2 regions of the Streptomyces sp. NPDC048473 genome follow, and region 2 is predicted to be linked to the other one. Evidence: riboswitches for the same ligand, from Rfam matches in the RefSeq annotation. Region 2 holds a riboswitch; the other holds the start of a gene.
What was found. A riboswitch is a leader RNA that binds a small molecule or an ion and turns the genes downstream of it on or off. The one in region 2 is predicted to bind glycine.
Positions count from the first base shown of each region.

Region 1 (15,715 bases), on a different contig from region 2:
GACCGCACCCTGCTGACCGGCAGCGCCGTGACGGTCATCGACGGCGAACTGCTCACGGCGCTCTGAGCCTTCCGCCGACAGCGCGGAGGGCGCACGGACCACTCCCGTACGCCCTCCGCGCCGAACACCGCCCACGGACCACGCCGGCACACCCCGCGCCGAACACCGCCCACGGATCACTCCCGCACACCCCCGCGCCGAACACCGCCCGCCTACGCCCCACCCCACTCACGGCGTAGGCAGCCACCCCACCTTCCCCGCCAGCAGGGCGTATCCGACAAACGCCCCGATGTCGAGCAGCGCATGCGCCGCGACCAGTGGACCGACCCGCCCCCAGCGCCGGTACAGCAGCACGAAGACAACACCCATCACCATGTTGCCGATGAAGCCGCCGATCCCCTGATACAGGTGGTACGAGCCGCGCAGCACCGAACTCGCCACCAGGGCGGCCATCGGCGTCCACCCCAACTGACCGAGTCTGCGCAGCAGATACCCGACGACGATCACTTCCTCCACCACGGAGTTCTGGAGCGCGGACAGGATCAGAACCGGGAATTTCCACCACACATCGGGCAGTGATTCCGGGACCACGGTCAGATTGAAACCGGCTGCCCGCGCCACCAGATAGAAGGCGAGCCCGGCGCTCCCGATGCCCGCCGCCACCATCGCGCCGCGCCCCAGGTCCGGCCATGGCCTGCTCCGGTCGAAACCGATGGCACGCAGGCCGGCGCCCTCCCTCATCAACAGATGCGCGACGAGGGCGACGGGCACCAGGGCCGTCGCGATTCCGAAGAGTTGCCAGGCGAGATCCAGCCATGGACGCCCGGGTGCGTATGAGCTGTTGAGCGTCGCGGCCTGTTCCTTCAAACCCCCTGGTTTCGTCAGTGATCCGACAAAACTGATCAGGGCAGACACCCCGCTGGCGCCCAATGAGAGAGCCAGCACCAGCACCGTTTCGGACCGCAAGATCCGTCGCGACACAGCCTCTTGGGGGAAAGATTCAGCCACGCGCCCCGCCTCCACCTGTACACCTGCCTTGAGTTGTGCATTCACGCCCCATCCCGCTCCCCGTCCCGCTAGGGTCTCGAATGCAGGTACGAAGATCATGCGCGACAGGCCGGGGGACAACCACCATTGGCGATGGTCTGGTCCCCCTTTTCCTTGTTCATTCTCAAGGAGGGGCACCACCGTCATGGGACGTCACAGCTTGCCCGACGACTACGCGACCGATGGAAGCGGGGACGGTCCGCCGCCGCGCCGACGGCGCACCGTAGCGATCGCGACCATGCTCGTCCTCGCGGTGGCGGCGGGAACGGCAGTCGCGGTGCAGGGCGGCCTGCTGTCGTTCTCGAAATCCTGTGAGGATTCCGCCGTACGCCTTTCCATGGTGTCCTCACCGGACATCGCCCCCGCCGTGCGTGCCGTCGCCGACAAGGCGCGCAAGGACGATGTGAGATCCGACGGCCGCTGTCTGTATGTGCGGGTGGTGGCCCGCGATTCCTACAAGGTCGCCAACGCACTCTCCTCCGGCACCCGTACCCCGGACTACCAGATCTGGCTGCCCGACTCCGACCTCTGGGTCGACCGGGCCAAGGGCTCCGGTGACGGCATCCCGATCACGCCGGGTGATTCCGTCGCCTCCTCCCCCGTCACCCTGGCCATGGTGCCGTCGGCGGCCAAGAGCCTCGGCTGGCCGAAGAAGAAGTATTCCTGGGCGGAGTTGACGGCCGCGGCCATGGACTCCGACAAGGTGCGTCTCGGCGCGGCCGACCCGGCACGCAGTGCCACCGGTCTGCTCGCGCTCTCCAGCATCGGCGCGTCCTCCGAGAAACAGGGCGGCGACAGCGACACCAGGGTCGCGGCCACTGCCAAGCTGCTCGCGCAGCGCATGTCGGACGGTGACACCCAGGTGCTCGAAACGCTGGCTCAGGGCGACTCGGGCGCCGAGCAGGGCAATCCGGAGCGCAACCAGGCGGTGCTCCTCTCCGAGCAGGCCGCGTTCGCCCACAACGCGGAGTCGACCGGCGGTGGAAGGCTCGACCTCTTCTACCCCAAGGACGGCACCCCGCTGCTCGACTATCCGTACACGCTGGTGGACGAGACCAGGATGAGCACGTCCGAGGGCCGGGCGGCCCTGCGGTTCATGACACTGCTGAATGAGCCGGGCGCGCAAGCCACGCTGAAGAAGCACGGCTTCAGAAACGTCGACGGGGCGGCCGGGGAGTCGGTGGTCGCATCGGCGGGCGGCAGGAAGCCCCAGCCGTACGCCACGGCCGCCGCGGCACCGTCCGCCGAGGCGCTCCAGCAGACGCTCGGCATGTGGACGATCACGGTGCAGAGCGCGCGGCTGACGACGGTCGTCGATGCCTCGGGTTCGATGGCCACGATCGTGCCGGGCCGCAACCAGTCCAGGATGGATGTCACCAAGGCGTCCCTGATCCAGGCCCTCAACCAGTTCACCCCGAACGACGAGATCGGGCTCTGGGAGTTCGCCACCACGCTCGACGGCGACAAGGACTACCGCAGGCTGGTACCGACGGGCCGGCTCGGCGATCCGGCGAAGGGCGGCGGCACCCACCGCGAGAGGCTCGCCGCGGCCTTCTCCGCGCTGCAGCCGGTACCGGGTGGCGCGACCGGCCTGTACGACACCACTCTGGCCGCGTACAAGGACGCCCAGGCGACCTATGTGAAGGGCAAGTTCAACGCCGTGGTGATCCTCACCGACGGCTCGAACCAGGACAACCGCTCCATCTCCCGCAGCGCCCTGGTCGCGGAGCTCAAGCGGATCGCCGACCCGGAGCGTCCGGTGCCGCTCCTCGCCATCGCGGTCGGCCCCGAGGCCGACCGCGAAGAGGTGAACGAGATAGCGAAGGTGACCGGCGGCGGGGGCTACCAGGTCACCGACCCGGCCGAGATACAGGCCGTGATTCTGCAGGCCGTCATGACGGCCGGGCAGAGCAACCACGCCGCCCAGGAGTAGCACTCGGCGCAGTCGGGAACGACAGCGGTCGCCGGCGCCCGCCACGAAGGGGTCACGGCGCAGGGACACCCGTCGGCCAGCTGTGCACGGGTTCGCCGCCGTGCATCAGTTCGGCATACCGGCGGGTGGTCGCGGCCAGTGCCGCATGCCGTTCGAGCCCTGCCTCCCGTGCCCGGTGGTAGGTGTCCACCTGCCAGGACGCTCCGTTCGCCCGCCGCTTGCAGCGCTCCTCGATGACGCCGAGGTAGCGGTCCCGGTCCGCGGGCTCGATGTTCCAGGCATCGAGCCCCGCAGCGGCCAGCGGCAGCAGCTCGTCCCGTACGAGCTTGACGGCCGGCACCCGGGTCATCCCGCCCGATCGGCCGGGACGGGGCCAGATCAGCTCCGCGTCGATGCCGTGGCGGCAGGCGGTGTCGAAGTTCTCGGCCGCTGCGGCGAACGGCAGCCTGGTCCACACCGGACGGGATTCCTCGGCGAGCGCCCGCACGAGCCCGTAGTAGAGCGCGGCATTGGCGATCACATCGGTGACGGTGGGACCGGCGGGCAGGACCCGGTTCTCCACCCGCAGATGGGGTACGCCGTCGGCCAGCCCGTACACGGGCCGGTTCCAGCGGTAGACCGTACCGTTGTGGAGCACGAGCTCCGGCAGCCGCGGCACCCCGCCCTCGTCGAGCACCCGCAGCGGGTCCTCGTCGTCACAGATCGGCAGCAGTGGGGGGAAGTAGCGCAGATTCTCCTCGAAGAGCTCGTACGCCGAACCGACCCACCGCTCGCCGAACCAGGTCCTGGGCCGCACCCCCTGGTTCTGGAGTTCCGGCGGTCTGGTGTCCGTGGCCTGCTGGAAGAGCGGCGGCCGCGATTCCCGCCACAGCTCCCTGCCGAACAGGAAGGGGGAGTTGGCGCCGAGGGCGATCTGGACCCCGGCGACGGCCTGGGCCGCGTTCCATACGGCCGCGAAGCGCGCCGGTGTCACCTGCAGATGCAGTTGAACCGATGTGCAGGCGGCCTCGGGAGTGATCGAGGAGGAGGTGGAGACCAATCGCTCCACGCCTTGGATATCGAGCGAGAAATCCTCGCCCCGCGCAGCCACCATTTGATCGTTCAGCAGTGTGTAACGGTCCGCGTCCGAGAGGTTCGCCGCAACGAGGTCCTGACGGCCCAGGGTGGGCAGAATTCCGATCATCATGATCCCGGCATCGACCTCGCCCGCCTTCCGATGGGCATATCCAAGGCCGGTCCTGAGCTCTTCGGCCAGCTGATCGAAAACGCGTCCGTCCAGGTGGTGCGGGACTATGTTCACCTCCAAATTGAACATCCCGAGTTCGGTCTGGAAATCACGGCTCGCGATGCGCGGGAGCACCTCCCCATTCATCATCTTCGGCATGCCGTCGGCGCCTGCCAGATTCAGCTCGATCTCCATGCCCATGAGGTTGCGGGGGCGGTCGAACCTCCGCTCCGTCAGGAGCCTCTCCAGCCCCTCCAGGCACTGGTGGAGCTTCCTCCGGTACCTCTGCCGATCGGACAGATCAAAGGCGCCCGCCACGACCTTCTCCCCCATCGAAGCGTCCCTCCCTCGAGTGGGCGGCCCGCGGCCCAGGCCGCTCGCGTCACGATCGATAATGCCCAGGCCGGGTGATCCATAACGCCCCCATGAACGCCGCGCACCCAGTAATCTGAGGACGGCTGTCCGGGGCACATTCCCCAGGCATGGTGCAGCACGAAGTTTCCCCCGCCTGGCGCGTGGCGAAAACGCCGACGCGTTTCGGCCGACCGCGTCCAGGGAAAAATCCCTGGCGGTGGCTGCGCCGCTGACGACGAATCAGCAGAATCTCCGCATAATAAAGTCTTGATACCGCCTTGTCGGCAATACCTGCGACGGCTAGTGGAATCACTGCGTGAACACGTGTCGTATAAACTTCGCGGACGAGGCAGAGAGTTGACGCACCGGCCCAGTCACCGGCCTCCTCTGGCCCCGCACGCCGACAGCGCCGTCTGCACCCGCCCACGCATCACCGTGTCTCCGAAGTGAGAGGCGACCCACTATGCCGCTGCATGTTCCCCCGGCTCCCGCGCCCGCTCTGCGCAGCGTTCTCGCGGCACTCGGTTCACCCACCGCAGTCCGCGAGGCCCGCACACCGGCTCTCCGAGCTGCCCAGGGACCTCTGAGCCCCGAACTCCCGCTCCCCGTCCATGTACTGGACCGGATCGGTCCGAGCGGGCTCGCACCCGCCACCCGGCTTGCCGCGTGGCGGTTCCTGATCCGCAGCTCGGAGCAGGCCGTCGCCGCGGCGGACACCATGCTCACTCCGGACGGCTGGACCTTCTCGCACTTCTTCGAGGGCCCGTACATCGCCTCGACCGAACTCGCCCTGCGCCAGGCCGAGACGGTGACACCCCACTATCAGCCAAGGCTGCTGTCCATTCCGGAGCTCTACATGCTGGCGCTGTGGCTGCACGGCGACACCGAGGCCGACGCGTCCGGCGGGGCACTTGCCCCTGCCGATCTTCTGGTGCCGCTGGCTCCCGCACCGCCGGGTATCGCGGCACATAGCCCGCACCGGGTCGCCGATCTGCTCCGCGTGATGACGCTGCGCATCACCCCCGGCCCCGGTCCCCTGCTCGGATCACCGGCCTGACAGCGGCCGCACCCCCACATCAACCGAGCTGCGCCCCGCCACCGGCCCCGGTGGCGGGGCGCAGTGCTGCGGGGCGCACATCCTGCCCATCCGGACTAGCCCGGTCCGGCCACCCCGAACCACCCGAAGTGACAGTGCAGTTGCGGTGAACCGTCCGGCCGGGTGACGCGTCCTCGGGGTAAGGAGAAGTGCTGCTGCGAAATCCCTGCGGATTGACGCCCGTGGGGCAACACTGGGACCGGACCGATCGATACGGGGGGCGCGGCCATGAACACCTCATCAAGCCGCAGGACATTCACTACGACGCAGCGAAAGAACCCATCCATGTGCCAGCACCAGCCACCATGCCCGACCGCCGACTCAGCCGACCGGGAGGCCGCCCGCCTGACGGCACACCACCCGGAACAGGGCTGGAGCCTGCTGTGCAACGGCGTCCTGCTCTTCGAGGACACCGGTGAGCTGCTCCCGGACGGGCAGATCATCGCCCCGCACCGGCCCCTGGGAACCGACCGGGTGATGAAGGCCGCCTGACCCCGGCCGGTACGAACTGGGGCCGGCCCGGAGAACTCTCCGCACCGGCCCCGACGCATGTCCGCGTCACGCCCTACCGCTCATGCCTCAGTTGTCGTACTCGTCCAGCGGAGGGCAGGAGCAGACGAGGTTACGGTCACCGAAGGCACCGTCGATCCGGCGCACCGGCGGCCAGTACTTGTCGGCGGCCGAGACTCCGGCCGGGAAGACCGCCACTTCACGGCTGTAGCCGTGCTCCCACTCCCCGCCCAGCATCGCCGCGGTGTGGGGAGCGTTGCTCAGCGGGTTGTCGTCCGCGCTCCACTCGCCGGAGGCCACCTTCTCGACCTCGCCGCGAATGGCGATCATCGTGTCGCAGAAGCGGTCGAGCTCCGCGAGGTTCTCGCTCTCGGTCGGCTCGATCATCAGCGTCCCGGCAACCGGGAACGACATGGTGGGCGAGTGGAAGCCGTAGTCGATCAGACGCTTGGCGATGTCGTCGACGCTGACGCCGGTGGCCTTGGAGATCGGCCGCAGGTCCACGATGCACTCGTGCGCGACGAGCCCGGCCGGGCCGTTGTACAGGATCGGGTAGTGCGGTTCGAGACGCTTGGCGATGTAGTTGGCGGCGAGTACGGCAACCTGCGTCGCGCGCTTCAGGCCCTCCCCGCCCATCAGGCGTACGTACGCCCAGGAGATGGGGAGAATGCCGGCCGAGCCCCACGGGGCGGCCGAGATCGGTCCGACACCGGTCTCGGGGCCCGCCGCGGGCTGCAGCGGGTGGTTCGGCAGGTACGGCGCGAGGTGCGCGCGCACACCGACCGGGCCGACGCCGGGGCCGCCGCCGCCGTGCGGGATGCAGAAGGTCTTGTGCAGGTTCAGGTGCGAGACATCGCCGCCGAACCGGCCCGGCTTGGCGAGGCCGACCAGCGCGTTGAGGTTGGCGCCGTCGACGTACACCTGACCGCCGGCGTCGTGCACCTCGGCGCAGATGTCGGCGACGTGCTCCTCGAACACACCGTGCGTCGACGGATAGGTGATCATGAGCACGGCGAGCTCGTCGCGGTGCTTCTCGATCTTGGCGCGGAGGTCCTCGATGTCGACCTCGCCGTCGTCGGCGGTCTTCACCACGACGACCTTCATGCCGGCCATCACGGCGCTGGCGGCGTTGGTGCCGTGCGCGGAGGACGGGATGAGGCAGATGGTCCGCTGGTCGTCGCCGTTGGCCCGGTGATACGCACGCACGGCCAGGAGGCCGGCGAACTCGCCCTGCGATCCGGCGTTCGGCTGGATCGACACCGCGTCGTACCCGGTGACCTCGGCGAGTCGCTCCTCCAGCTCACGGATGAGGGTGAGAAAGCCCTGCGCCTGCTCGGCCGGCGCGAAGGGGTGCAGTGCGCCGAACTCGGGCCAGGTGATCGACTCCATCTCGGTGGTCGCGTTCAGCTTCATGGTGCAGGAGCCGAGCGGGATCATGCCGCGGTCCAGGGCGTAGTCCCGGTCGGCGAGCTTGCGCAGGTAGCGCAGCATCGCGGTCTCGGAACGGTGCTGGTGGAAGACCGGGTGGGTGAGGATCTCGTCGGTGCGCAGCAGGCCCTCGGGCAGCGCGTCGACAGCCGCGGCGTCCAGCGCCTCGATGTCCCCGTCGGCGCCGAAGGCGGCCCAGACGGCGGCGATCTGTGTGCGGGTGGTGGTCTCGTCGCAGGCGAGGGAGACCAGGTCGGCGTCTACGAGCCGCAGGTTGACACCGCGCTCGCGGGCGTCGGCCACGACATCGGCGGCCTTCCCCGGGACGCGCACGGTGAGGGTGTCGAAGCAGGCGCCGGTCACGACGTCGATGCCACGGGCGCGCAGGCCCTCGGCCAGGATCGTCGCGTAGCGGTGGGTGCGCTGAGCGATCGTCCGCAGCCCGTCCGGGCCGTGGTAGACGGCGTACATCCCGGCCATGACGGCGAGCAGCACCTGAGCGGTACAGATGTTGCTGGTGGCCTTCTCGCGGCGGATGTGCTGCTCGCGGGTCTGCAGGGCCAGCCGGTATGCCTTGTTGCCGTCCGCGTCGACGGAGACGCCGACGAGGCGGCCCGGCAGGCTGCGGGCGAACTTCTCGCGTACGGCCATGAAGCCGGCGTGCGGTCCGCCGAAGCCCATCGGCACACCGAAACGCTGCGTGGTGCCGACCGCGATGTCCGCGCCCAGGTCGCCCGGTGAGGTGAGCAGGGTAAGGGCCAGCAGATCGGCGGCGACGGTGACGATCGCACCGAGCTCGTGGGCCTGCTCTATGACGGGCTTGATGTCCCGGACGGCTCCGGAGGCGCCCGGGTACTGCAGCAGCACGCCGAAGACACCGCGCTCGGCGATCTCTGCAGGGATGCCCGCACCCAGGTCGGCGACGACGACCTCGACACCGGTCGGCTCGGCGCGGGTCTGGATCACGGCAATGGTCTGCGGCAGGGTGTCGGCGTCGACCAGGAAGACACCGTTCTTGACCTTGCCGACGCGCCGCGAGAGCGCCATGGCCTCGGCGGCCGCGGTGCCCTCGTCGAGCAGGGAGGCACCGGAGGTGGGCAGCCCCGTCAGCTCGGCGACCATCGTCTGGAAGTTGAGGAGCGCCTCCAGGCGGCCCTGCGAGATCTCCGGCTGGTACGGCGTGTAGGCCGTGTACCAGGCGGGGTTCTCCATGACGTTGCGGAGGATCACCGGCGGGGTGAAGGTGCCGTAGTAGCCGAGCCCGATCATCGGGGCCAGCACCTGGTTGCGGTCGGCGAGGGCGCGCAGCTCGGCAAGGACCTCGGCCTCGGTGCGGGCGGTCGGCAGCCGGAGTGCCTCCGCGCTCTTGATGACATCGGGCACCGCTGCCGCGGTCAGCTCGTCCAGCGAGCCGTAACCGATCTGGGCGAGCATCTTCGACTGCGCCTCGGCATCGGGACCGATGTGGCGCTGTTCGAACGGAATGCCCTGCTCCAGCTGGGAGAGCGGAGTGCGACGGGGGGTCATGGTGGAGGCCTCCTGGTCTGTCACGACCTGCGAGGGGCACCACGGCGCGGGTGCCCGAACGGCCTCCCCCTCTGTCATCTCAACCTGAGAGCTTCACCGGCGCGCCCTGCGGCGTACCGGCTTTCACCGTCGGTGAGGAAGGGAACCGTATCGGCACTCGGCCGCACGGAGCCCGCCCTGCTTTCCAGAGTGACCTCGTCCGTGCGGTACGGGGGCCTGAGAGATTCCGGGGAGGATTTGCTCCTTCGGCGCCTTCGGATTCGCTCCGGAGGACTCTCCCGCACGGGGTCAGCAGCCATCAACAGCCTACCAGCGGGGTTCGCGGCAAAATTCTCGAGTGGCCAACCCCCCGGATCTGCACTTTTGTAGTGCTTGTGGAGTAGCCGCGACCAGTGGGAGGGACCGTGCAGACCGACATCGATCCGCGCAGCCTGATCGGCCGCAAGGCGTTCGACCGCAAAGGCACCAAGATCGGAACCGTGGACGAGGTGTACCTCGACGACGCGACCGGTGTGCCCGAGTGGGCGGCCGTACGTACCGGACTTTTCAGCCGGGACGCGTTCGTCCCGCTGGAACCCAGCGAATTCGTGGAGGATTCGCTCCACGTCCCCTTCGACCGAGCCCTGATCAAGGACGCACCGGACTTCGGCGTCGGCCGCCATCTCTCACCGGAACAGGAGCTCCAGCTCTACCGGCACTACGGTCTGGACTCCCCGCCCGAAGAGACCGGCCCGGACAGGGACTTCGGCAGACTGGCCGGCCAGGACGAGTAGTCCACCGGGTTCCGCACCAGAGGCAGCGGATCAGCCGGCTGCAGCTCCGGATCGTCGATCCGGAACGTACGCACCCGGCCGGGCGCCGACTCGGGTTCCTCGAACCGCACCGTCACCCGGCCGACACCACTGCCCTGCACCCAGCCGTGGCCGTATGTGTCATGACGTACGTCGTGTCCGGCGGGCCAGCGCCGTGCGGCGAGCTGCTCGGCGGTCTCCTGGGCCTCCTCCTGCGCACCGTCCGCCGGCTCGTCCCCGTCGCCCCCCGCCGCTGTCTCTCCCCCGGCCGCTTCCTCGGTTGCGGCCTGCTCACCGGCGGCCTGGGCGAAGAGATCCTCCTGCGTGTAGTCGGCAAGCCCCGTGACGCCCACCCCCAGGAGCCTTACGCCTCCGGTGGTGTCGACGGCCTCCAGGAGCCGTGCGGCGGCCTCCCGGACCACTGCGGGGTCGTCCGTGGGCCCACGCAGCGTCTCGGACCTCGTGAGCGTGGAGAAGTCGTACCGCCGTACCTTCAGCACCACCGTCCGCCCGGACCGCCCCGCACCCCGCAACCGCTGGACGCATCGGCCGGCCAGCCGCTCCACCTCCGTCCTGACCCGCACCCGGTCGTGCAGGTCCGCGTCGAAGGTGTCCTCGACCGACACCGATTTCGCGTCCCTCTCCGCGACCACAGGCCGGTCGTCGTACCCGAACGCCATACGGTGCAGCGAGCCGCCGTGTGCCTTCCCCAGCAGGCGTACGAGCTCCGCCTCACCCGCCTCGGCGAGGTCATTGACCGTCGTCATCCCGGCACGGCGCAGATGGTCCGCCGTCGCGGGCCCGACGCCGGGGAGGATCCGTACCGACATGGGCGCGAGCAGCTCCCGCTCCGTCCCCGGCTCGATGAGCAGCAGCCCGTTCGGTTTCGCCTCCTCCGAAGCGATCTTGGCCAGCATCTTGGAACCGGCGAGCCCGACCGAGCCGGTGAGCCCGGTGACCGCCTTGATGGCCGTACGCAGCTGCTCGCCGATCTCCAGCGCGGAAGCGGTGTCATCGGCCGTCCCGCCGGCTTCCAGGTCCACAAAGGCCTCGTCCAGGCTGAGCGGCTCCACCAGCGGGGAGAGCCGCCCCAGCAGCTCCATCACCTGGTCGCTGACGGTCCGGTACAGCAGGAAGCGGGGCACCAGATAGGCCGCGTTGGGGGCCAGCCGCCGCGCCTGCGCCGTGGGCATCGCCGAGTGCACCCCGAAGCGCCGCGCCTCGTACGACGCGGTGGCGACGACTCCGCGCGGCCCCAGCCCGCCCACCACGACCGGTTTGCCGCGCAGGCTGGGCTTCGCCGCCTGCTCAGCAGAGGCGTAGAAGGCATCCATGTCCAGATGCAGGATGGTGGGCGCGGCTCTCACATCAATCGATGCTGCCCTACGGCACTGACAATCGCCGCGCCCGATTTCCCGGCCGGGTCAGCCGGCGCGGTTGCGCCGCCGCGCGAGCTCATCGGTGGGGTTGTTCCCGATCAGTGTCTCGCCGGTATCCACCCGCTCGCCGTGCAGCTGTGACAGCGCGGCGTCGACGTCCTGCCACACCACACCCACGGCGATGCCGAAGACCCCCTGGCCGCCCTGGAGCAGATCGACGACCTCGTCCGGCGAGGAGCACTCGTAGACCGTCGCCCCGTCGCTCATCAGCGTCATCCGCTCAAGATCCTGGAATCCGCGGGCCCGCAGATGCTGGACCGTGGTGCGGATGTTCTGCAGGGCGACGCCCGTGTCCAGGAAACGCTTCACGATCTTCAGCAGGACGACGTCCCGGAAGCTGTAGAGCCGCTGTGTGCCCGAGCCGTACGCCGGACGCACGCTCGGCTCGACCAGCCCCGTGCGCGCCCAGTAGTCGAGCTGCCGATAGGTGATCCCCGCCGCCGCGCATGCTGTCGGCCCGCGATAGCCGATGTCGTTGGCCGATGCCACGCCGCCCCCCGCCACCGCCGCCGGTTTAACCGGTTGCCTGATGGTGCGGCCGGCTGTACTCCCCTGCTGCGGATACGGCCCACCCGCTGCCGTACCGTCGCCGCTGCTTCTCACGCCGACCTCCGTCCTTGACCTGCCATCTCGAAGGTAGGCAGTCACTCGGGGTGCGTCAACGATCGCCACACTCGGCACGCCGAGTGATAATCACCCTGAGAGTGGTTTCCCGTGTCTTGCGAGCGGGAAAGGCTTGTCGAATGCGCTGACTGCGACCCCGTAGAACGGTTACTGACTGTTGGTACCGAAGTCCTCCGGTGAGATCTGGTCGAGGAACTCGCGGAACTTCTCCACCTCGTCCTCCTGCTCGTCCGGGATGGCGATACCGGCATCGTCGAGCACCCCGTCACTGCCGTAGATCGGCGTTCCGGTGCGCAGCGCGAGCGCTATGGCGTCGGACGGCCGCGCACTCACCTCGACCCCGCTGGCGAAGACCAGCTCCGCGTAGAAGACCCCTTCCCGCAGGTCCGTGATACGGACCTCGGTGAGCTCCTGGCCGACGGCCTCGAGCACATCCTTGAAGAGATCATGGGTCAGCGGCCTGGCCGGAGCCATGCCCTGCTGGGCGAAGGCGATCGCGGTCGCCTCACCTGGACCGATCCAAATGGGGAGGTACCGGTCGCCTCCCACTTCACGCAGGAGCACGATCGGTTGATTGGAGGGCATTTCCACCCGGACACCCACAACGTCGAGCTCGTTCACACAGCAACCCTAGGACGTGCTCGGCAGGTTTGGGTAGTCGGGCACCGACGTGATCAGTGGAGCCGGACCCGCAGAGTGGTCTGCACAAGCGCCGAATGAAGCCGTACGGACAGCTCTGCGAGCTCCCTCGCGGTGGCCTCCGCATGTGCTCTGGTCTGCGGATTCCGATGCCGGCGCAGGGGTGCGACCACCTGCTCGATGAGTCCCGCCTCACGGTCCGCGGCCGCCCGAATGGCACGCAGGTGACGCGGTTCCAGACCGAATCGGCCCAAATCCGCCACAAGCTTGGCCACTGTGACCATTTCGGCGTCGTAACCGCCCTCGGCGGTCGGAGCGACCAGGCCGTACGACTCCCACTCAACCAGGTCACTCTCGGTGACCTCTGCGGCCGCGAGCAGCTCGGCTCGGTCGATACGGGCCGCGGTCGCCCGTCCGGAGCCCGCGTCCCAGCCGCCGCCGGTCAGATCACGCGGGCCGCCCCCGGACGGCAGGGCGGACTGTTCGCCGCAGGCAAGGGCATCCAGATGCTCTCGGATGACCTTCAGCGGGAGGTAGTGGTCCCGCTGCATACGCAGCACCTGAGCCAGCCGCTCCACGTCGGCCCCACAGAACTTGCGATAGCCGGAGGGGGTCCGCTGCGGCTCGACGAGCCCTTCGGCCTCCAGGAAGCGAATCTTGGAGATCGTGACTTCGGGAAACTCGTCCCGCAGTTGCAGGAGCACCGTGCCGATGCTCATAGGGCGGTCGTCGGCGGTGGCGGTGCCGTGACCGGCACCGCCCGTCGGTGTTCTCAGCATGGACCTTCCCTGACGGGTCAGATGCCCCGCTGGCTCGCGTAGAAGACCAGCCGGTACTTGCCGATCTGCACTTCGTCGCCGTTGGACAGGGCGACGGAATCGATGCGCTCGCGGTTGACGTAGGTGCCGTTCAGGCTGCCCACGTCCCCGACCGTAAAGCTGCCGTCGGGATTCCTGCGGAACTCCACATGCCGCCGCGACACCGTCACGTCGTCGAGGAAGATGTCGCTCTGCGGGTGGCGGCCGGCCGTGGTCAGCTCACCGTCCAGCAGAAAGCGGCTGCCGGAGTTCGGACCACGTCGCACCACCAGGAGCGCCGAGCCGAGCGGAAGAGCATCAACGGCGGCCTGTGCCTCGGGCGAGAGAGACGGTACGGACGTCTGCCCGGTGGCCTCTGCCTCGTACGCCTCAAGACCGGAGATGGAGATGGTCGAGGTCGTCTCCGAGGCACGCTCCGGAATTCCGCCCCTCAGCGGCGCACCGCAGTTGGAGCAGAAACGACTGGCCTCGGCGTTGCGATGCCCGCACCTCGTACAGACCGGCATGGACGAACCCTCCTGCCTGGGGGTGAACCCTCCACCCGTACTTGAGGTTGACGGTTCTCCGAAACCTATGCGGCCGGCACCGGCAGGGTCAACAGACGACGCGCCGGAAGCGCCCGAATTGTCACCGCCCGAACCGGACACCTGATCGCGGAAGAGCGGGCGCTCCGAGCCCTGCTCCTCTGCCTGGCCATGGCGCGGTGCGCGATGGCGGGCAGCCTCATCGCGGGCGCTCTTGCCGAACAACTTCCCAAACAACTTCACGGGCGATTCCCCTTGACCGAAATAGACCCGCCCGTGGGGCAGGACGAACCCTGAACGAACACACCTGCCGACCCGGACATCTTCACAACGTCCGTATCCACTCGACAGTTTCCACCACGCACCACCATTACGATGCGGCGACCCCCCGCAACCTCCTGCCCGTGTCCTTCAGCCCCTCCGTGCCGCGGCCTCACGAGGATGACGACCGAGCGTAGTCAGGCCGCTTCGCCGGTCGCAAGACGTCCACGACGATGTCGTCGGCCTGCTCCACGTGCACGGTGGCCTGCTCCTTCTCCAGCGTCTGCACCACACCGCCAGGGATGTTCAGCGCCGGCTCCAGATCCTGGGGCTTGCCGATCACCTTGAACACGTACGGCGCGGTGATCTTACGGCCGTCAACCTTGACGTTGCCGCCGTCACCGGAGAAGAACGTATTGGCCACCACTCTCACTCCGTTGACGTCGATCGCCTCAGCACCCGCCGCACGCAACTCCTGCAGCGCGTCAAGCAGCATGTCCGCCTTGATCCCGTCTCCCGGGTCATTGACGGTGAGCGTGATCCCGGGCCCGTGTGCCGCCACGGTGCCCGCGAGAATACCGAGTTGCCGCTCCTTCTCCACCGTCTGCTTACGCGCCTCCTCAGCCTGGTCGGAGCTGTTCTCCAGCTCCGTACGCTGAGCGTCGAGGCGCTGCTTCTCGTCCTCCAGACGCTGTGTACGGTCGTCCAGCTCATCGAGAATCCGGACCAGGTCCTCCTGGCGGGCACCCCGAAGTGCGCTGTTGTCACTGTTCGACCGCACCTGAATGGCCAGCCCGAGACCGAGGACGAACAGCAGCACGGCGACGATGAGTTGGGCCCGGGTCACCCGCGGCGGCCAGAGTCCGGCGATCAGCCGCTGACGCCCGGTGAGCTCCTTGGCGGCGTCGGCCGGCTGCTCGCCGGTGCGCCCCTTGTCGCTGGGAAGTTCTTCGTTGCTCATCGGCCTCAGGCCCGGAAGACGTGCCGGCGGATGGCCGCGGCGTTGGAGAAGATCCGGATCCCAAGCACGACCACCACACCGGTGGAGAGCTGCGCTCCGACGCCCAGCTTGTCGCCCAGGAACACGATCAGTGCGGCCACCACGACGTTCGACAGGAACGACACGACGAACACCTTGTCGACGAAGATTCCGTCGAGCATGGCCCGCAGACCCCCGAAGACTGCGTCGAGGGCAGCCACGACGGCGATCGGGAGATAGGGCTCGACCACCGCCGGCACCTCGGGTCGGACCAACAGTCCGACCACGACTCCCACGACGAGGCCCAGTACGGCGATCACGATGTGCCCTTCCCTGTGTCTGCCGCAGCACTGCCGGTGTCTGCGGCCTTATAAGGCTCTGCTGTTCGTACGATCAGGCTCGGCGCAACCGGGAGGCTTACCTTCTCCTGGACGGACATGCTCGTCCGGATGTCGAAGGTGTCCTTGAGCGCCTGCAGATACTGGCCGTCAGCACTGTCCTGGAATGCGGTGCTGAGCTG
Region 1 covers NZ_JBICXE010000038.1:56,586-72,300, forward strand. Annotated here, with positions in the region: gene ACGFU7_RS37665 (PhzF family phenazine biosynthesis protein) at 1-66, shown strand, start outside; gene ACGFU7_RS37670 (CPBP family intramembrane glutamic endopeptidase) at 229-1,008, opposite strand; gene ACGFU7_RS37675 (substrate-binding and VWA domain-containing protein) at 1,193-2,980, shown strand; gene ACGFU7_RS37680 (glutamate-cysteine ligase family protein) at 3,033-4,538, opposite strand; gene ACGFU7_RS37685 (hypothetical protein) at 5,023-5,616, shown strand; gene ACGFU7_RS37690 (DUF5999 family protein) at 5,941-6,147, shown strand; gene gcvP (aminomethyl-transferring glycine dehydrogenase) at 6,235-9,120, opposite strand; glycine riboswitch at 9,315-9,411, opposite strand; gene ACGFU7_RS37700 (PRC-barrel domain-containing protein) at 9,525-9,893, shown strand; gene ACGFU7_RS37705 (DNA polymerase IV) at 9,818-11,278, opposite strand; gene ACGFU7_RS37710 (MerR family transcriptional regulator) at 11,336-11,953, opposite strand; gene ACGFU7_RS37715 (bifunctional nuclease family protein) at 12,122-12,595, opposite strand; gene ACGFU7_RS37720 (MerR family transcriptional regulator) at 12,649-13,392, opposite strand; gene ACGFU7_RS37725 (FHA domain-containing protein) at 13,410-14,198, opposite strand; gene ACGFU7_RS37730 (DUF881 domain-containing protein) at 14,389-15,177, opposite strand; gene ACGFU7_RS37735 (small basic family protein) at 15,183-15,515, opposite strand; gene ACGFU7_RS37740 (DUF881 domain-containing protein) at 15,512-15,715, opposite strand, start outside.
Region 1: it holds a riboswitch for glycine, as region 2 does, so the genes downstream of both, gcvP (aminomethyl-transferring glycine dehydrogenase) here and gcvT (glycine cleavage system aminomethyltransferase GcvT) in region 2, are expected to answer to the same signal.

Region 2 (15,715 bases):
GCGCCAGTTGGCGGGACTGGGCAACCAGCCGGTCCGCGCTGTCCCAGACGTCCGCGTCCTCCTCCAGGAAGCCGCCCGCGAGGTTGCGGGTGGTGATGGAGACGCGCAGCGGGCCGGGGGCGGGGCGGCAGCGGATGTGAGTGGTGAGTTCGATGGTCGGCGTCCAGCCCTTGAGGCCCAGCTCGAACGAGGTGGGCGGCAGCGCGTCGACGGTGAGCAGCAGCGAGAGCGGGTCGGCGTCGCGGCCGTCCGCGAGGCCGAACCAGCCGCGCATCTCGCCCTTGCCGGAGGGTGCGCCGACGGCCCAGCCGATCGTCGCCGGGTCGAGCTTGATGTCGAGCCGCTCGGTGATGGCGGAGCTGCCGGGGATCGGGGCCGGGCCGTCGCTCGGGCCGAGGCAGTGCTCCAGCGGCGGGATGGCCGGCGGCTTCGCCGATGTGCGGACCTCGTCGGACAGCGCGTCCAGGTCGCCGTAGGTGGCGATGACGCGGATGCGCTCGACCTCGGTGCCGTCCTTCGCGTACTGGAAGAGGGAGGCCTGTCCGGTGGAGAGGGTGCGGCCGGTGCGGACGGTCTGGGTGCGGATCACCGCGGGGCCCGGGGTGGACGCGGTGAGGTAGTGCGCGGAGACCGAGAAGGGGTCCGGGTGCGGCAGGGCCTCGCCGAGTGCGCGGCCGAGCATGGCCAGCAGATAGCCGCCGTTGACGGCGTGGATGATCGTCCATCCGGCGGAGAGTTCGGCGTCGTAGACGCCCTCTTCGCGAAGGGTGACGGCGGTGTCGCGGTCGAACTCGCTGTCCCCGATGGTTGCCTGCGCGGTCCGCGCCGCCTGCTCTGCTGCCTGTGCCATGCGATGCACCGTACACCGATTGTGTTACTGAGCGGTAGCTTTTTTGTGGCCGGAAGATGTCGGCGCACGGCATCGGCCCGTCGCGAAGTCGTGTCAGGTGGCCGCGGAACCCTCCTCGGCCGACGCCGACCGCCGGTTGTAGGCGCGCGGGGCCCGCAGGTGGTAGCGCATCGAGAGCAGCCGCAGCACGAAGGCCACGATCACCGCGGTGCCGCTGGTGAACGCGTTGAGCACGTCGAAACGGATGCACAGCACGATCATGGTGGCGCCGACGATCGCGGGCACGGCGTACAGGTCCCGGTCCCAGCGCAGCAGCGATGGCACCTCGTTGGCCAGTACGTCGCGCAGCACACCACCGCCGACCGCGGTGGCGAGCCCCAGGGCCGCCGATGCGGTGAGGCCGAGGCCGTAGTCGTACGCCTTGACCGTGCCCGTGACGCAGAACAGCCCGAGGCCGGCCGCGTCGAAGACATTGACGCCCACCTGGATTCGCTCGACGTGCGGATGCAGGAAGAACACCAGGACAGCGGCGAGGAGCGGGGTGGTGAAGTAGCCGAGATCCGTGAACGCCGCGGGCGGGACCGCCCCGATGATGATGTCACGGAACAGCCCCCCGCCCAGCGCGGTGACCTCGGCGAGTACCGCGATGCCGAAGACATCGAAGTTCTTGCGTACGGCGAGCAGAGCGCCGGAGATCGCGAAGACGAAGATTCCGACGATGTCGAGCGCATGCTGGACGGAGGGCGTGAACAGTTCGTTGAGCACCGGGCAATTGTGCCGGTACTACTCCTTCGGGTTGTCCTCCGGCGTATCGGACGATGCGGCGCCGTCATCCGCTGCGGCCTCGTCGGCCTCCGCCTTCTGCACTGCGCCGGCTTCCGGCTTCTGCACCGTGGCAGATTCCGGCTTCTGCACCGTGACGACCTCGATCGCCTCGCGCGCCGCCGCCGTCACCGTCTCCCCCGGCGCCTGGTCGGGCGCGTTCTCCGGGTGGTGGCAGGCCACCTGGTGCCCGGTCTTCAGCGCGACCAGCGGCGGTTCCTGCGTCTTGCAGATCTCCGTCGCCTTCCAGCACCGGGTGTGGAAGCGGCAGCCGCTGGGTGGCGAGATCGGCGACGGCACGTCGCCCTTCAGCAGGATGCGCTCGCTCTTGGCCGAACGGCGCTTCGGGTCCGGGATCGGGACCGCCGAGAGCAGCGCCTTGGTGTACGGGTGCATCGGCGCCTTGTAGAGCGACTCGCGGTCGGCCAGCTCCACGATCTTGCCGAGGTACATCACCGCGATCCGGTCCGAGACGTGCCGGACGACCGAGAGGTCATGGGCGATGATCACGTACGTCAGACCCAGCTCGGCCTGGAGATCGTCGAGCAGGTTCACGACCTGCGCCTGGATCGAGACGTCCAGCGCCGACACCGGCTCGTCCGCCACGACCAGCTTGGGGTTGAGCGCGAGCGCGCGGGCGATCCCGATGCGCTGGCGCTGACCGCCGGAGAACTCGTGCGGGTAGCGGTTGTAGTGCTCGGGGTTGAGGCCCACGACCTCCAGCAGCCGCTGCACCTCCTTCTTGACGCCGCCCTCGGGCGTGACGCCCTGCAGCTTGAAGGGGGCACCCACGATCGTGCCGATCGTGTGCCGGGGGTTCAGCGAGGAGTACGGGTCCTGGAAGATCATCTGCATGTCGCGGCGCATCGGGCGCATGGCGCCGACGCCGAGGTGCGTGATGTCCCTCCCCTCGAACTCGACCTTCCCCGCGGTGGGTTCGAGCAGCCGGGTGATCAGCCGGCCCATCGTCGACTTTCCGCAGCCGGACTCCCCGACGACACCCAGGGTCTCGCCCGAGTGCACCTCGAAGTCGATCCCGTCGACGGCCTTCACGGCACCGGCACTGCGCTGCAGCATCCCCTTCTTGAGGGGGAAGTGCTTCTGCAGCCCGGTCACCTTGAGCAGCACCTCGCGGGAGGCTGCGTCCTTGACCGCCGCGCCGCCCCCGGCAGACCTCTGCGCCGGAACGTCCACGCCCTTGTCCTCGCTCGTCACGGCCTTGTCCTCGCTCACAGCTTGGGCGCAATCTCTTCGGTCCAGATACGCTCCCGCTGCTCCTGCGACATGTGGCAGGCCGCCCAGTGCCGGCTGCCGACTTCCTGCAGCTCGGGCCGTACGGTGCGGGTCACGTCGTCCTTGGGCACATCCGCGTACGGGCAGCGCGGGTTGAAGGCACAGCCCGACGGGATGTTGATGAGCGACGGCGGGGAGCCCTTGACCGGGATGAGCCGGTCGGTCTGGTCGCGGTCGAGGCGCGGCATCGAGCCCAGCAGACCCCAGGTGTAGGGGTGCCGGGGCTCGTAGAACACCTTCTCGGCCGGTCCGCGCTCGACGCAGCGCCCGCCGTACATCACCAGGATGTCGTCGGCGAGCTCGGCCACGACGCCCAGGTCGTGGGTGATGATGATGACCGCGGAGCCGAACTCCTTCTGCAGATCCCGGATCAGGTCGAGGATCTGCGCCTGGACGGTCACGTCCAGCGCGGTCGTCGGCTCGTCGGCGATCAGCAGCTCGGGGTTGTTGACCAGCGACATGGCGATCATCGCGCGCTGGCGCATCCCGCCGGAGAACTCGTGCGGGTAGCTGTCGATGCGCTTGTCGGGCTGCGGGATGCCGACCCGGTCGAGCATCTCGATCGCACGCCTGCGGGCGGTCTTCTTGTTCACGTCGTGATGGACCCGGTACGCCTCCACGATCTGCTTGCCGATCGTGTAGTACGGGTGCAGCGCGGACAGTGGGTCCTGGAAGATCATGGCCATGTCGCGGCCGCGGAGCTTGCGTACCTCGTTGGGGTCGGCGGACAGCAGTTCCTTGCCGTCCAGCCAGATCTCGCCGGAGACCTGTGCCTTGCGCTTTCCGTACTGGCCCGCGGTGTGCAGGCCCATGATGCCCAGCGACGTGACGGACTTGCCGGAGCCGGACTCGCCGACGATGCCGAGAGTCTTGCCCTTCTCCAGCTGGAAGTTGAGCCCGTCGACGGACTTGACCAGGCCGTCGTCGGTCGGGAAGTGCACCTTGAGGTCGCGCACTTCGAGGAAGGCGGTGGGAGCGGGCGAGCCGGCCGGGGCGGGTTCGCCCAGCGCGGCACCGCTCTTGTGCAGTTCGGTCATCCCAGCCTCACTCGCGGGTCGATGACGGCGTACAGAATGTCGACGACGAGGTTGGCGACGGCGATCGCGAGAGCCGCGAACAGTGTGACGCCGAGGATCACGGGCAGGTCCTTGTTACTGATGGCCTGGACCGCCGCGAGACCGAGCCCCGGCAGGTTGAACGTGGACTCGGTGAGGACGGCGCCACCGAGGAGCACGCCGATGTCGAGGCCGAAGACGGTGAGGATCGGCGTCATCGCGGAACGCAGGGCGTGCCGGGTGATGACGGCGCCCTCGCCCAGACCCTTGGAGCGGGCGGTACGGATGTAGTCCTCGCCGAGCACTTCGAGCATGGTGGCTCTGGTGAGCCGGGCATACATCGCGGCGTTCAGGAAGGCGAGCACGATCCACGGCAGGATCAGTGTCTGGAACCAGGTGCCGATGCTGTCGTCCGTGGAGAGGTTGTCGGCGATGTGCACCCAGCCGAGGTTGTGCACGAAGAGGCCCATCGCGACCATGCCGGTGAAGAAGATCGGCAGGGAGACGCCGGCGAGGGCGGTGGTCATCGCGGCACGGTCCCAGATGCTGCCGCGCCGCAGCGCGGACACCACACCGGTGGCGACGCCGCCGAGGAGCCACAGGACGCAGGCACCGGCGGCGAGCGCACCGGTGACGGGCAGGGCGTCCTTGAGGGTGGTCCAGACCGGTACCTCCGTGCGGAAGGAGTAGCCGAAGCAGGGTGCGGCGCAGTGGGTGACGTCGTCACCGTTCGCGTAGTCGCGCCCCATCGGGATGCCCTTGACGAAGTCCCAGAACTGGACGAGAAGGGGGTCGTCGAGACCCAGTTTGATCCGGATGCCCGCGAGCTGCTCGGCACCCGTGGCCTTGCCGGCGAAGAGGACGGCGACGTCCTGACCCGCCCACTTGGGCAGCATGAAGAAGATGGTGAAGGTCGCGAGCAGTACGACGAGCACCATGATGACTACGGCGAACAGGCGCCGGATGAGATAAGCAAGCACTGTGCGCGGCCCGGCGGTGGCCGGGAACCCCTTGTGGGGGCTCCCGGCCACCACCACGGCCATCACCTGCCCTTCGGACTGGCGGGTTTCGGCGGCGGTGGGGCAGTCAACCGGGTTGACTGCAAATGCTGTTGGCTACAGCGACTACTTGACGACGCCGAGCGAGACGTAGTCGTAACGTCCGCTGTAGGCGTCGGACATGTAGACGTTGGTCAGTCGTTCGCCGCGCCAGGTGATGTTCTTCTCGTAGATGAAGGGCATCCAGTCGGCCTGGTCGAGGATCCGCTTGTCAAGAGCCTTGTAGATCTCGCCGGCCTTGACCGCGTCGGTCTCCGCGATGGCGTCGTCGAAGAGCTTGTCGATCTGCGGGTCCTTGAGCTGCGACTCGTTGTAGTTACCGGTCTCGGCGAGGAACCGGCTGTCCCACAGCGGCTGGCCGAAGCCCTGGCCGGACGGGAAGTCCGGGCCCCAGCCGCTCATCGTCATGCCGTAGCCGCGCTTCTTCACGACGGACGGCGAACCGGTGATGCTGGACGACTCGGCGCCGTCGATCGGGTCGACCTCGATCTTGATGCCGACCTTGCCGAGCTGCTCCTGGAGCGCCTCGGCGGTGTCGACCTCGCCCGGGTTGTTGTTACGGGCGGTGAGCTTGGTGGAGAAGCCGTTCGGCTGGCCGCACGCCTTCAGCTCTTCCTTGGCCTTGGCCTCGTCCGGCTTGCCCTTGCGGGCGAGAACGCCGTACGGGTCGTAGTCGCTGTGACCCTTGATGGAGGTCGGAAGCGTGCTGTTGGCGATCTCGCCACCGGCGATCTCGCCACCGCGGGTCTGCTGGAGGCCGGCGAAGTCCGTGGCGTAGAAGACGGCCTTGCGGCAGTGGACGTCGTCCAGCGGCTTCGCCGTGTGGACGAGCGCGACGTAGCGGACGAAGGACGTCAGCATGTTGTCGACGCTGTCCTTGTGGTCCGAGACGGCGGTGACGCGGCCGGACTGGGTCATGCCGGTGCCGTTGAGGTCGACGTCGTAGTCGCCCTCCATCAGCCTCTTGTCGTTCTCCTCCAGGTTGGCGGAGATCGTCACGGTGACCTTGTCCGGCAGCGCGGCGCGCACCGGGTCCGAGGACTTCTGCCACTTGTCGTTGCGGACGAGCACGATGCTCTTGCCCGGCTTGTACGACTCGAACTTGTACGGGCCCGAGGAGAACGGCCGCTGGGTGTACTTCGCCTTGGTGTCCTTCGCCGCCTTCACGGGCGTGCCGGACGGCATGGCGAGGAACTGCTCGAAGTCACCGTTGGGCTTGGGCAGCTTGAAGATGACGGTGCTGTCGTCGGGCGTCTCGATCGCCTTCAGGCCGAGCTTGTCCGCGGACGAGTCCTTGTAGGGGCCCTTGTACTCGCCCTTGGGGTCCAGCGTCTGCTTCAGGTACTGCGGGCCACCGGTGATGGTGTCCGTCGCCCAGATGCGCTCGATGCCGTACTTGACGTCCTGGGAGGTGACCTTGGAGCCGTCCTCCCAGGTGATGCCGGGACGCAGCTTGTACGTGTACGTCTTGCCGCCGTCGCTGATCACACCGGGGCCGGTGGCGAGGTCGCCGACCAGCTTGGTGGAGGCGGCGCCCGGCTTGGTGTCGTACGTGACCAGCTGGCGGGTGTAGAAGCGCATGAAGTCCCAGGCCATGCCGTAGTAGGCACGCTGGGGGTCGGCGGAGTCGAGGTCCTGCTTGCCGACCATCTTCAGCGTTCCACCCTTTTTGGTGGACGCGTTGGCGACCTTGTTGAACGCCGCGTTGAAGCCGGCGCCCTTCGACTTGCTGTCGCCGCTGTCGCCGTCGCCGCCGCCGCACGCCGAGGTGGTCATCAGCGCCGCGACCACGAGGGCCGCACCAGCGGTGAGCCGTCGTTTCGAGGTAACTGTGGACATTTTCTCGCAACCTCCGAGATCGCGGTCCCAGGCCATTGCTTGCCGGAGAACCATGGGAAGAGCCACCTGACAGTGCGGCAGGGGCAAGTCGTGGGCTATCGGGTCCCCTTGGGATCCAGGGCGTCGCGCAGCCCGTCCCCGAAGAGGTTGAAGGCCAGTACGGTGATGAAGATCGTCACGCCGGGGAAGACCATGAACATCGGGTCGTGCTCGTACGTCTCCAGGGCGTCCCGCAGCATTCCGCCCCAGGAGGCCGTGGGCGGCCGGACACCGGCGCCGAGGAAGCTGAGGGCCGCTTCGGTCAGGATGTTGGTGGGGATCATGAGCGTCGCGTAGACGGTGATCGGTGCCACCAGGTTCGGCAGCAGTTCGCGGAAGAGGATGTGCACCCGCCCGCCGCCGAGGCTGCGTGCCGCTTCCACGTACTCGCGTTCACGCAGCGAGAGCGTCTGGCCGCGGACGATGCGTCCCACGTACGGCCATCCGAAGAAGCCGATGACGGCGACGAGTACGGCGATGCGCACCCCGCTGCCGGTGAGGCCGAGCAGGTCGTCGGGGAGGACCGAGACGAGGGAGATGATGAAGAGGAGCTGCGGGAAGGACAGCAGCACGTCCATCACCCGGCTGATCACCGCGTCCACCCAGCCGCCGAAGTAGCCGGCGACGATCCCGAAGAGCGTGCCGAGCGCCACGGCGACCAGGGCCGCCAGGAACGCCACGAGCAGCGAGATCCGGGCGCCGTAGACGATCCGGCTGAAGATGTCGCGCCCCTTGTTGGGCTCGACGCCGAAGAGGTAGTCGCCGCTCACGCCGCCGAGGTCGCCCTTGGGGAGATTGGTCAGCGGGTCGAGCATCTCCTGGTGGAAGTCGTTCGGCGGGTGTCCGAGCAGGCTCACGATCAGCGGCGCGAAGACCGCCACCACGACCAGGACGAGCACGGTGATGCCGCCCGTCAGCGCGACCTTGTCCTGCTTCAGGCGGTTCCAGGCGATCTGCTTGAGAGACCGTCCCTCGACCTTCTTCACCCCGGAGTCGGCTGCGGGACCGCCGGTAGCGATCGGGTCCGCTTCCGTGGTCGGCTCGTGCAGTGGTGCCGTCATCGTGGCAAGGACCCCTCTCAACCGGCGGTGGCCGGGCCGAACTGGCCGCTGTGGCGGCGCGATCAGTCAGTCGTACGCAGAGGCGGCAAGACGCCCTTGCTGCGGGAGTCTTCATTGCCGTCGCGCGAGGTAGCCATACCGTCAGGCGAATGGATGCCTAACCGTGATGCGGTCAGGGGTGTTCCGTTATCCGGACGGAAGTGAACGCCCCTCGAACACAGGTCAGTTGAGGCGGAAGGGGGCACGCGCGTAGATTCGCGTCGCTTTCACCACCAGATACCCCCAGCACGGAAATCTCGGACATGAGGAGTTCGAGCCTGTGGTGAGGGTCCGGTCGGCGCACCGATTCACCCGAGCTTGGACGGGCACGGGTGGCCGCCTTCCGGAAGTCGGGTGCGTACAGCGACATTTCGGGTGCCGGGGACGTACAACTCCGCTGCCGGCAGGGTCAGTACGCGCCCTGCTGCGGCGGATAGCCGTAGCCCGCCACCGGGGCCGCCGGTGCGTGGGCCTCGCGGTCGTAGAACGGGCGGGAGTTGGCGCGCAGCCACATCGCGACCGGGTCGTACTCGTCGGACATCGCGACGGTGGAGACGGGCAGCCCCTCCGGGACCGCGCCGATCGACTGCTGCATCATCGCGCGCACCGCGTCGACCGAGGTCTGGCTCGTGTCGTAGAGGTCGAGACCGATGGCGAGATACGGGACGCCGAGCGCGGGCTGCACCCAGGCGCGGCGCAGCGAGCGGATCGCGGGGGTGTGATGGGCGTTCTGTGTGAGCAGGGCGTAGAACTGCGGGATCTCGATGGCCGGCTCGGTGAGCCGGAGCGGGCCGGCGGGCATCCGGTCGAGGCCGGTGGCGATCCGGCGCAGGTCCAGCCAGGGGATGCCGACGCCGCCGCCCGGGGCGTGCGGGTTGAGCCAGATGCCCCAGCGGTCGGGGAAGAGGGTGCGGGCGATGTCGCGGCCGCCGACGAGCTCGTGGGCCCGGTTCCAGCCGCTGGCCGAGAGCTCCTGGGCGGAGGTCACACAGGGGGCGTAGCCGAGGCCGTCGATCTCCATGTTCCCGTACTGGGCGTCGGGCGAGCCCGGCCGGCCGTGCCAGAGGAGCATCCAGATCCGGCCGTTCGCGAGGGCCTGCAGCAGTGCCTCGTACGCGTCGTAGCGCCCGGGCGTCACTTGGCGCAGCATGTGCTCGACCTGCCCGGCCGCCGCGGTGCCTGACGCACTCACCTGGTCCCGCCCCTCTTCGATCCACTGTGTCGGCCCGCCGCTCCCGGGGCACACGGGTGCGGCATGGTGCCGTGGCACCAGCCATCAAACCAGCTTATGCGCCGGTCCTGACACCGACTTGACGCCTCGGGTCGACGCCGTGATCCACTCCGGAGGCGTCCGCGTGCGCCGCGCCGGGCGCTACTGGCCCGCGCGCTGGTAGAACGGCCGGATCTTCTCCCGCATCCAGTCGCCGACCGGGTCCTGCGCCACATCGAGCAGGATCAGATTGACCGGCCAGGGCACCTCGGCCCGGCCGAGCGCACGGCCGAGGGCGTCCATCGGGGCGTTGCGCCCGGCGCCCTCCCAGGTGGAGAACTCGACGCCGATGAAGAGGACGGGCTCGCCGCCCTCGATGCTGGCCAGCGCCCGGCGGGCGGTGAGCACGACACCGCTCTCCTCGAATTCGCCGGCCGCCACGGAGAGGAAGTCGACGGGCTCCTCCTGCCAGGCCGGTTCGTACAGCCGGACCCTGCCTCCGCTGGCCGGTCCGTCCAGCGGGGTGCGTCCGGCGCGGCAGAGCTCGGCCACGGCGGGCGGCGGCAGCGGCAGCCCGACGGCTCCGCCCGGGTTCACCGCGATGCCGAGCTGCGGGGGCAGGCCGCGGGCGAACTCGCGGGCGGGCGCGACGGTGAAGGGCATTTGGGTGCCGGCGCAGCTGAGGAACTGCTGTTCGGAGCTGAATACGGGAACGTACGGAGCGCCCTCGATCTCCAGCGTGGGCAGGTCCAGGTCGGGGGAGTCGGGTCCGCCGCCGCCCGGCAGGGGCACCCAGACGTGGCTGCGCCCGAGCACCTCGACGAGCCGTCCGCCCGCCTCAGGGCTGCCCACCGAGGCCATGAGCACTTCTTCGAGCTCATTGGCCGGCCATCCGCTCTGCGGATGGGACTGGACCTGTGCCGGAATGTCCACTGCTTCCCCTTCTTGCCCGAGCCTTCCGGCAGAAGATTAACGTCCGGCCGCCAGGCCCTCCGGCCCCTCCCCCGGGCCTTATGCGTCCGCGAACGCGATCCGGCTCAGCTTCCCCGCCGCCTCCCGGTCCAGCAGCACCGCCGAAGCGCACCCGGGCGGCAGCAGGCCGGTCTCGGTGTTCCGCAGCAGCCTCCCCACCGCCCTTCGGTGCCGGGCGAACGCATATCCGGAGACGCCGCGTCCGCGCTCCCGCTGCCCCTCCCTCGCCGTCCGCGGTGTGACGTCGAGCAGGACGAGGTGCAGGACGCGGCCCCGGCGCCGCGCGTCACGCGCCAGCCAGCCGCGCACCCACGCCTGGGTTCCGCAGTCGTGGACGACGACGGACTCGCCGGAGCGCAGCGCCCGCCACAGCCCCCAGTAGTGGGCGAAACGGACAAGGGGGCGGTAGAGGGCGTACGGGAGTAAACGGGGCATCAGCCCCGCCCAGCGGTCACGGGTGTTTTGCGAGTCGATGGCGCGGGCCGTCGCCACCGCCCGCCGGATGAGCGTCGATTTACCGCTGCCGGGCAGCCCGGAGACCACCACCACGTCGCCTGCCGCGAAGTGCAGGCTGCGCGGGCTGCGCCCGGCCCGCTCCCGCAGATCCCGTACGACGGGCGCGTGCGTGCCGAGCGTTTCCGTGGCCGGAGCCCCTGGCTGTGCAGGCATCGCGCCGTGCGCGACCCCCGCGGTCGTCGCGTACCGCTGCAACGTCATCACCCTCCCCCTGTCGGGTCACCCCACGTATGCCCATGAAGTGTAAAGAAAAGGTAATGCGGCACAACCGTCCACGCCGCTGATTTCCCGAGAGGGACCGGGGCCCCACTCCGGCGCGATGCGTGCGATGATGACCCGGCCAACTGCATAAAGGCCGCTTGAATCCGCGCGGGAGAGTTCCGGTCACTGCATGTGCCGGGCGCCGAAGGAGCAAGTTCCTCCCTTGAATCTCTCAGGCCCCGTACCGCGTGGATGAGGCAGATCTGAAAAGCGGGCCGCTCTGCGGCTCCACCCAAGGTGCAAGCCGAACCCTTCAGGGGCTCTCGGCGAACCTCTCAGGTTCCGATGACAGATGGGGAGGGATCGTCCTCGTCGTCATGCCCTGGGAGCCATATCCATGAGCACCGCCCCCCGTCTCACCGCCCTCGATGCCCTGCACCGTTCGCTGGGCGCGACCATGACCGACTTCGCGGGCTGGGACATGCCCCTGCGGTACGCCAGCGAGCGCGACGAGCACAACGCGGTGCGCACCAGGGCCGGTCTCTTCGACCTGTCGCACATGGGCGAGATCACCGTCACCGGCCCCGAGGCCGCGGCCTTCCTGAACTTCGCGCTGGTCGGCAACATCGGCACCGTCGCCGTGGGCCGCGCCCGCTACACGATGATCTGCGCCGAGGACGGCGGCATCCTCGACGACCTGATCGTCTACCGCCTGGGTGACACCGAATACATGGTCGTCGCCAACGCCGGGAACGCCCAGATCGTGCTGGACGCACTGACCGCGCGGGCCGACGGCTTCGACGCCGAGGTGCGCGACGACCGCGACGCGTACGCGCTGATCGCCGTCCAGGGCCCCGAGTCGCCCGCCATCCTGGCCTCGGTCACCGATGCCGACCTGGACGGTCTGAAGTACTACGCCGGCCTGCCCGGCACGGTCGCCGGTGTGCCCGCGCTGATCGCCCGTACCGGCTACACCGGCGAGGACGGCTTCGAGCTGTTCGTAGCCCCCGAGCACGCCGAGCACCTGTGGAAGACCCTCACCGAGGCGGGCGCCTCGCGCGGCCTGATCCCGTGCGGGCTCTCCTGCCGCGACACGCTGCGCCTGGAGGCCGGCATGCCGCTCTACGGGAACGAGCTGACCACCGAGCTGACCCCGTTCGACGCCGGTCTGGGCCGGGTCGTGAAGTTCGAGAAGGAGGGCGACTTCGTCGGCCGCAAGGCCCTCCAGGCCGCCGCCGAGCGCGCCGAGACCGCCCCGCCCCGCAAGCTGGTCGGGCTGATCGCCGAGGGCCGCCGGGTGCCGCGCGCCGGTTTCTCCGTGGTCGCCGCGGGCGAGATCATCGGCAAGGTCACCTCGGGCGCCCCGTCGCCCACCCTGGGCAAGCCGATCGCCATCGCGTACGTGGACGCTGCGCACGCCACGCCCGGTACCGCGGGCGTCGGAGTGGACATCCGGGGCAGCCACGAGCCGTACGAGGTCGTGGCGCTGCCGTTCTACAAGCGCCAGAAGTGACATCCGCGCACCTCGGAAGTGACGCAGTCGCGTCTCACACCGTAAGACCACCGTTCATCAGCACTCCCCCGCGTACAGGAGAATTCAGGTCATGAGCAACCCCCAGCAGCTGCGTTACAGCAAGGAGCACGAGTGGCTGTCGGCCGTCGAGGACGGTGTGGCCACGATCGGTATCACCGAGTTCGCCGCCAACGCGCTCGGCGATGTCGTCTACGCCCAGCTCCCCGAGGTCGGTGACACGGTGACTGCGGGTGAGACCTGCGGTGAGCTGGAGTCGACCAAGTCGGTGAGCGACCTGTACTCGCCGGTGACCGGTGAGGTCACCGCCGCGAACCAGGACGTCGTGGACGACCCGTCGCTGGTGAACTCCGCTCCCTTCGAGGGCGGCTGGCTGTTCAAGGTACGTGTGGCGGAGGAGCCGAAGGATCTGCTCTCCGCCGACGAGTACACCGAGTTCTCCGGCAACTGAGACCCAAAGGGACCACCTGATGTCGCTTCTCAACTCCTCCCTCCACGAGCTGGACCCGGACGTCGCCGCCGCTGTCGACGCCGAGCTCCACCGTCAGCAGTCCACCCTCGAAATGATCGCCTCGGAGAACTTCGCTCCGGTCGCGGTCATGGAGGCCCAGGGCTCCGTCCTCACCAACAAGTACGCCGAGGGCTACCCCGGCCGCCGCTACTACGGCGGCTGTGAGCACGTCGACGTCGTCGAGCAGATCGCCATCGACCGCATCAAGGCGCTGTTCGGCGCCGAGGCCGCGAACGTCCAGCCGCACTCCGGTGCGCAGGCCAACGCCGCCGCGATGTTCGCGCTGCTGAACCCGGGCGACACGATCATGGGCCTCAGCCTGGCCCACGGCGGTCACCTGACCCACGGCATGAAGATCAACTTCTCCGGCAAGCTCTACAACGTGGTCCCGTACCACGTCGACGAGACCGGCGTCGTGGACATGGCCGAGGTCGAGCGTCTGGCCAAGGAGTCCAAGCCGAAGCTGATCGTCGCCGGCTGGTCCGCGTACCCCCGCCAGCTGGACTTCGCCGCCTTCCGCCGCATCGCGGACGAGGTCGGCGCGTACCTGATGGTCGACATGGCACACTTCGCCGGCCTGGTGGCCGCGGGTCTGCACCCCAACCCGGTGCCGCACGCCCATGTCGTCACGACGACCACGCACAAGACCCTCGGCGGTCCGCGCGGTGGCGTCATCCTGTCGACGCAGGAGCTCGCCAAGAAGATCAACTCCGCGGTCTTCCCCGGCCAGCAGGGTGGTCCGCTGGAGCACGTGATCGCTGCCAAGGCGGTCTCGTTCAAGGTCGCGGCGACCGAGGAGTTCAAGGAGCGCCAGCAGCGCACCCTGGACGGCGCCCGCATCCTCGCCGAGCGCCTGGTCCAGCCGGACGTCACCGAGGTCGGTGTCTCCGTGCTGTCCGGCGGTACGGACGTCCACCTGGTCCTCGTCGACCTGCGCAACTCCGAGCTGGACGGCCAGCAGGCCGAGGACCGGCTGCACGAGCTGGGCATCACGGTCAACCGGAACGCCATCCCGAACGACCCGCGGCCGCCGATGGTCACCTCGGGTCTGCGGATCGGTACGCCGGCCCTGGCCACCCGCGGTTTCCAGGCCGAGGACTTCACCGAGGTCGCCGAGATCATCGCTTCGGCGCTCAAGCCGTCCTACGACGCCGACGACCTCAAGGCCCGCGTGATCGCGCTGGCCGAGAAGTTCCCGCTGTACCCCGGCCTGAAGTAGGGGCGCAGGCCGTCCTGAAGTAATCCGGGACACAGTTCGTCACCTTTCGGGCGGGGCACCGCGCACACTGGTCAGTGGGCGCGGTGCCCCATCCCTTGTCCCCGCTGCTCTTCGGGCCGACCGGTCCGTACCGCATCACCCGGCAGACAACGGCGTCTACCAACCCTTAGGAGTCTCCCGTGGCCATCTCGGTCTTCGACCTGTTCTCGATCGGCATCGGCCCGTCCAGCTCCCATACGGTCGGCCCGATGCGCGCCGCCCATATGTTCGCGCGCCGGCTGAAGAACGAGGGCCTCATCGCCCACACCGCCTCCATACGCGCCGAGCTGTACGGATCGCTCGGTGCGACCGGCCACGGCCACGGCACCCCCAAGGCCGTCCTGCTCGGCCTGGAGGGCGAGTCGCCCCGTACCGTCGACGTGGAGTCCGCCGACGACCGCGTGGAGCGGATCCGTACCACCGGCCGGATCAACCTCCTCGGCATGCACGAGATCGACTTCGACGCCGACGAGCAACTGATCCTGCACCGCCGCAAGGCGCTTCCGTACCACGCCAACGGCATGACGATCTTCGCCTTCGACCACGAGGGCGCCCCCCTCCTGGAGAAGACCTACTACTCCGTCGGCGGCGGCTTCGTCGTCGACGAGGACGCGGTGGGCGAGGACCGGATCGTCCTCGACGACACCGTGCTGAAGCACCCCTTCCGCACCGGCGACGAACTGCTGCGGCTCTCGAAGGACACCGGTCTGTCCATCTCCTCGCTGATGCTGGAGAACGAGAAGACCTGGCGCACCGAGGACGAGATCCGCTCGGGTCTGCTGGACATCTGGCGCGTCATGCAGGCCTGCGTCTCGCGCGGCATGTCCCGCGAGGGCATCCTGCCCGGCGGTCTCAAGGTCCGCCGCCGTGCCGCGAACACCGCCCGCCAGCTGCGCGCCGAGGGCGACCCTCAGACCCTCGCGATGGAGTGGATCACCCTCTACGCGATGGCGGTCAACGAGGAGAACGCGGCGGGCGGCCGCGTCGTCACCGCACCCACCAACGGCGCCGCGGGCATCATCCCGGCCGTGCTGCACTACTACATGAACTTCGCGGCCGGCGGCGCCACCGAGGCGGAGAAGGAGGACAGCGTCGTCCGCTTCCTCCTCGCCGCCGGAGCCATCGGCATGCTCTTCAAGGAGAACGCCTCCATCTCCGGCGCCGAGGTCGGCTGCCAGGGCGAGGTCGGCTCCGCCTGCTCCATGGCCGCGGGCGCCCTCGCCGAGGTCCTCGGCGGCACCCCCGAGCAGGTCGAGAACGCCGCCGAGATCGGCATGGAACACAACCTCGGCCTGACCTGCGACCCGGTCGGCGGTCTCGTTCAGATCCCGTGCATCGAGCGCAACGGCATGGCCGCGGTCAAGGCCGTCACGGCCGCCAAGATGGCGCTGCGCGGCGACGGCACCCACAAGGTCTCCCTCGACAAGGTCATCAAGACCATGAAGGAGACGGGCGCGGAC
Region 2 covers NZ_JBICXE010000005.1:42,264-57,978, forward strand. Annotated here, with positions in the region: gene ACGFU7_RS10715 (thioesterase family protein) at 1-850, opposite strand, end outside; gene ACGFU7_RS10720 (trimeric intracellular cation channel family protein) at 944-1,615, opposite strand; gene ACGFU7_RS10725 (ABC transporter ATP-binding protein) at 1,634-2,866, opposite strand; gene ACGFU7_RS10730 (ABC transporter ATP-binding protein) at 2,902-4,002, opposite strand; gene ACGFU7_RS10735 (ABC transporter permease) at 3,999-5,000, opposite strand; gene ACGFU7_RS10740 (ABC transporter substrate-binding protein) at 5,145-6,917, opposite strand; gene ACGFU7_RS10745 (ABC transporter permease) at 7,013-8,017, opposite strand; gene ACGFU7_RS10750 (enhanced serine sensitivity protein SseB C-terminal domain-containing protein) at 8,466-9,248, opposite strand; gene ACGFU7_RS10755 (enhanced serine sensitivity protein SseB) at 9,429-10,199, opposite strand; gene ACGFU7_RS10760 (AAA family ATPase) at 10,278-10,955, opposite strand; glycine riboswitch at 11,115-11,212, shown strand; gene gcvT (glycine cleavage system aminomethyltransferase GcvT) at 11,353-12,468, shown strand; gene gcvH (glycine cleavage system protein GcvH) at 12,560-12,937, shown strand; gene glyA (serine hydroxymethyltransferase) at 12,957-14,216, shown strand; gene ACGFU7_RS10780 (L-serine ammonia-lyase) at 14,396-15,715, shown strand, end outside.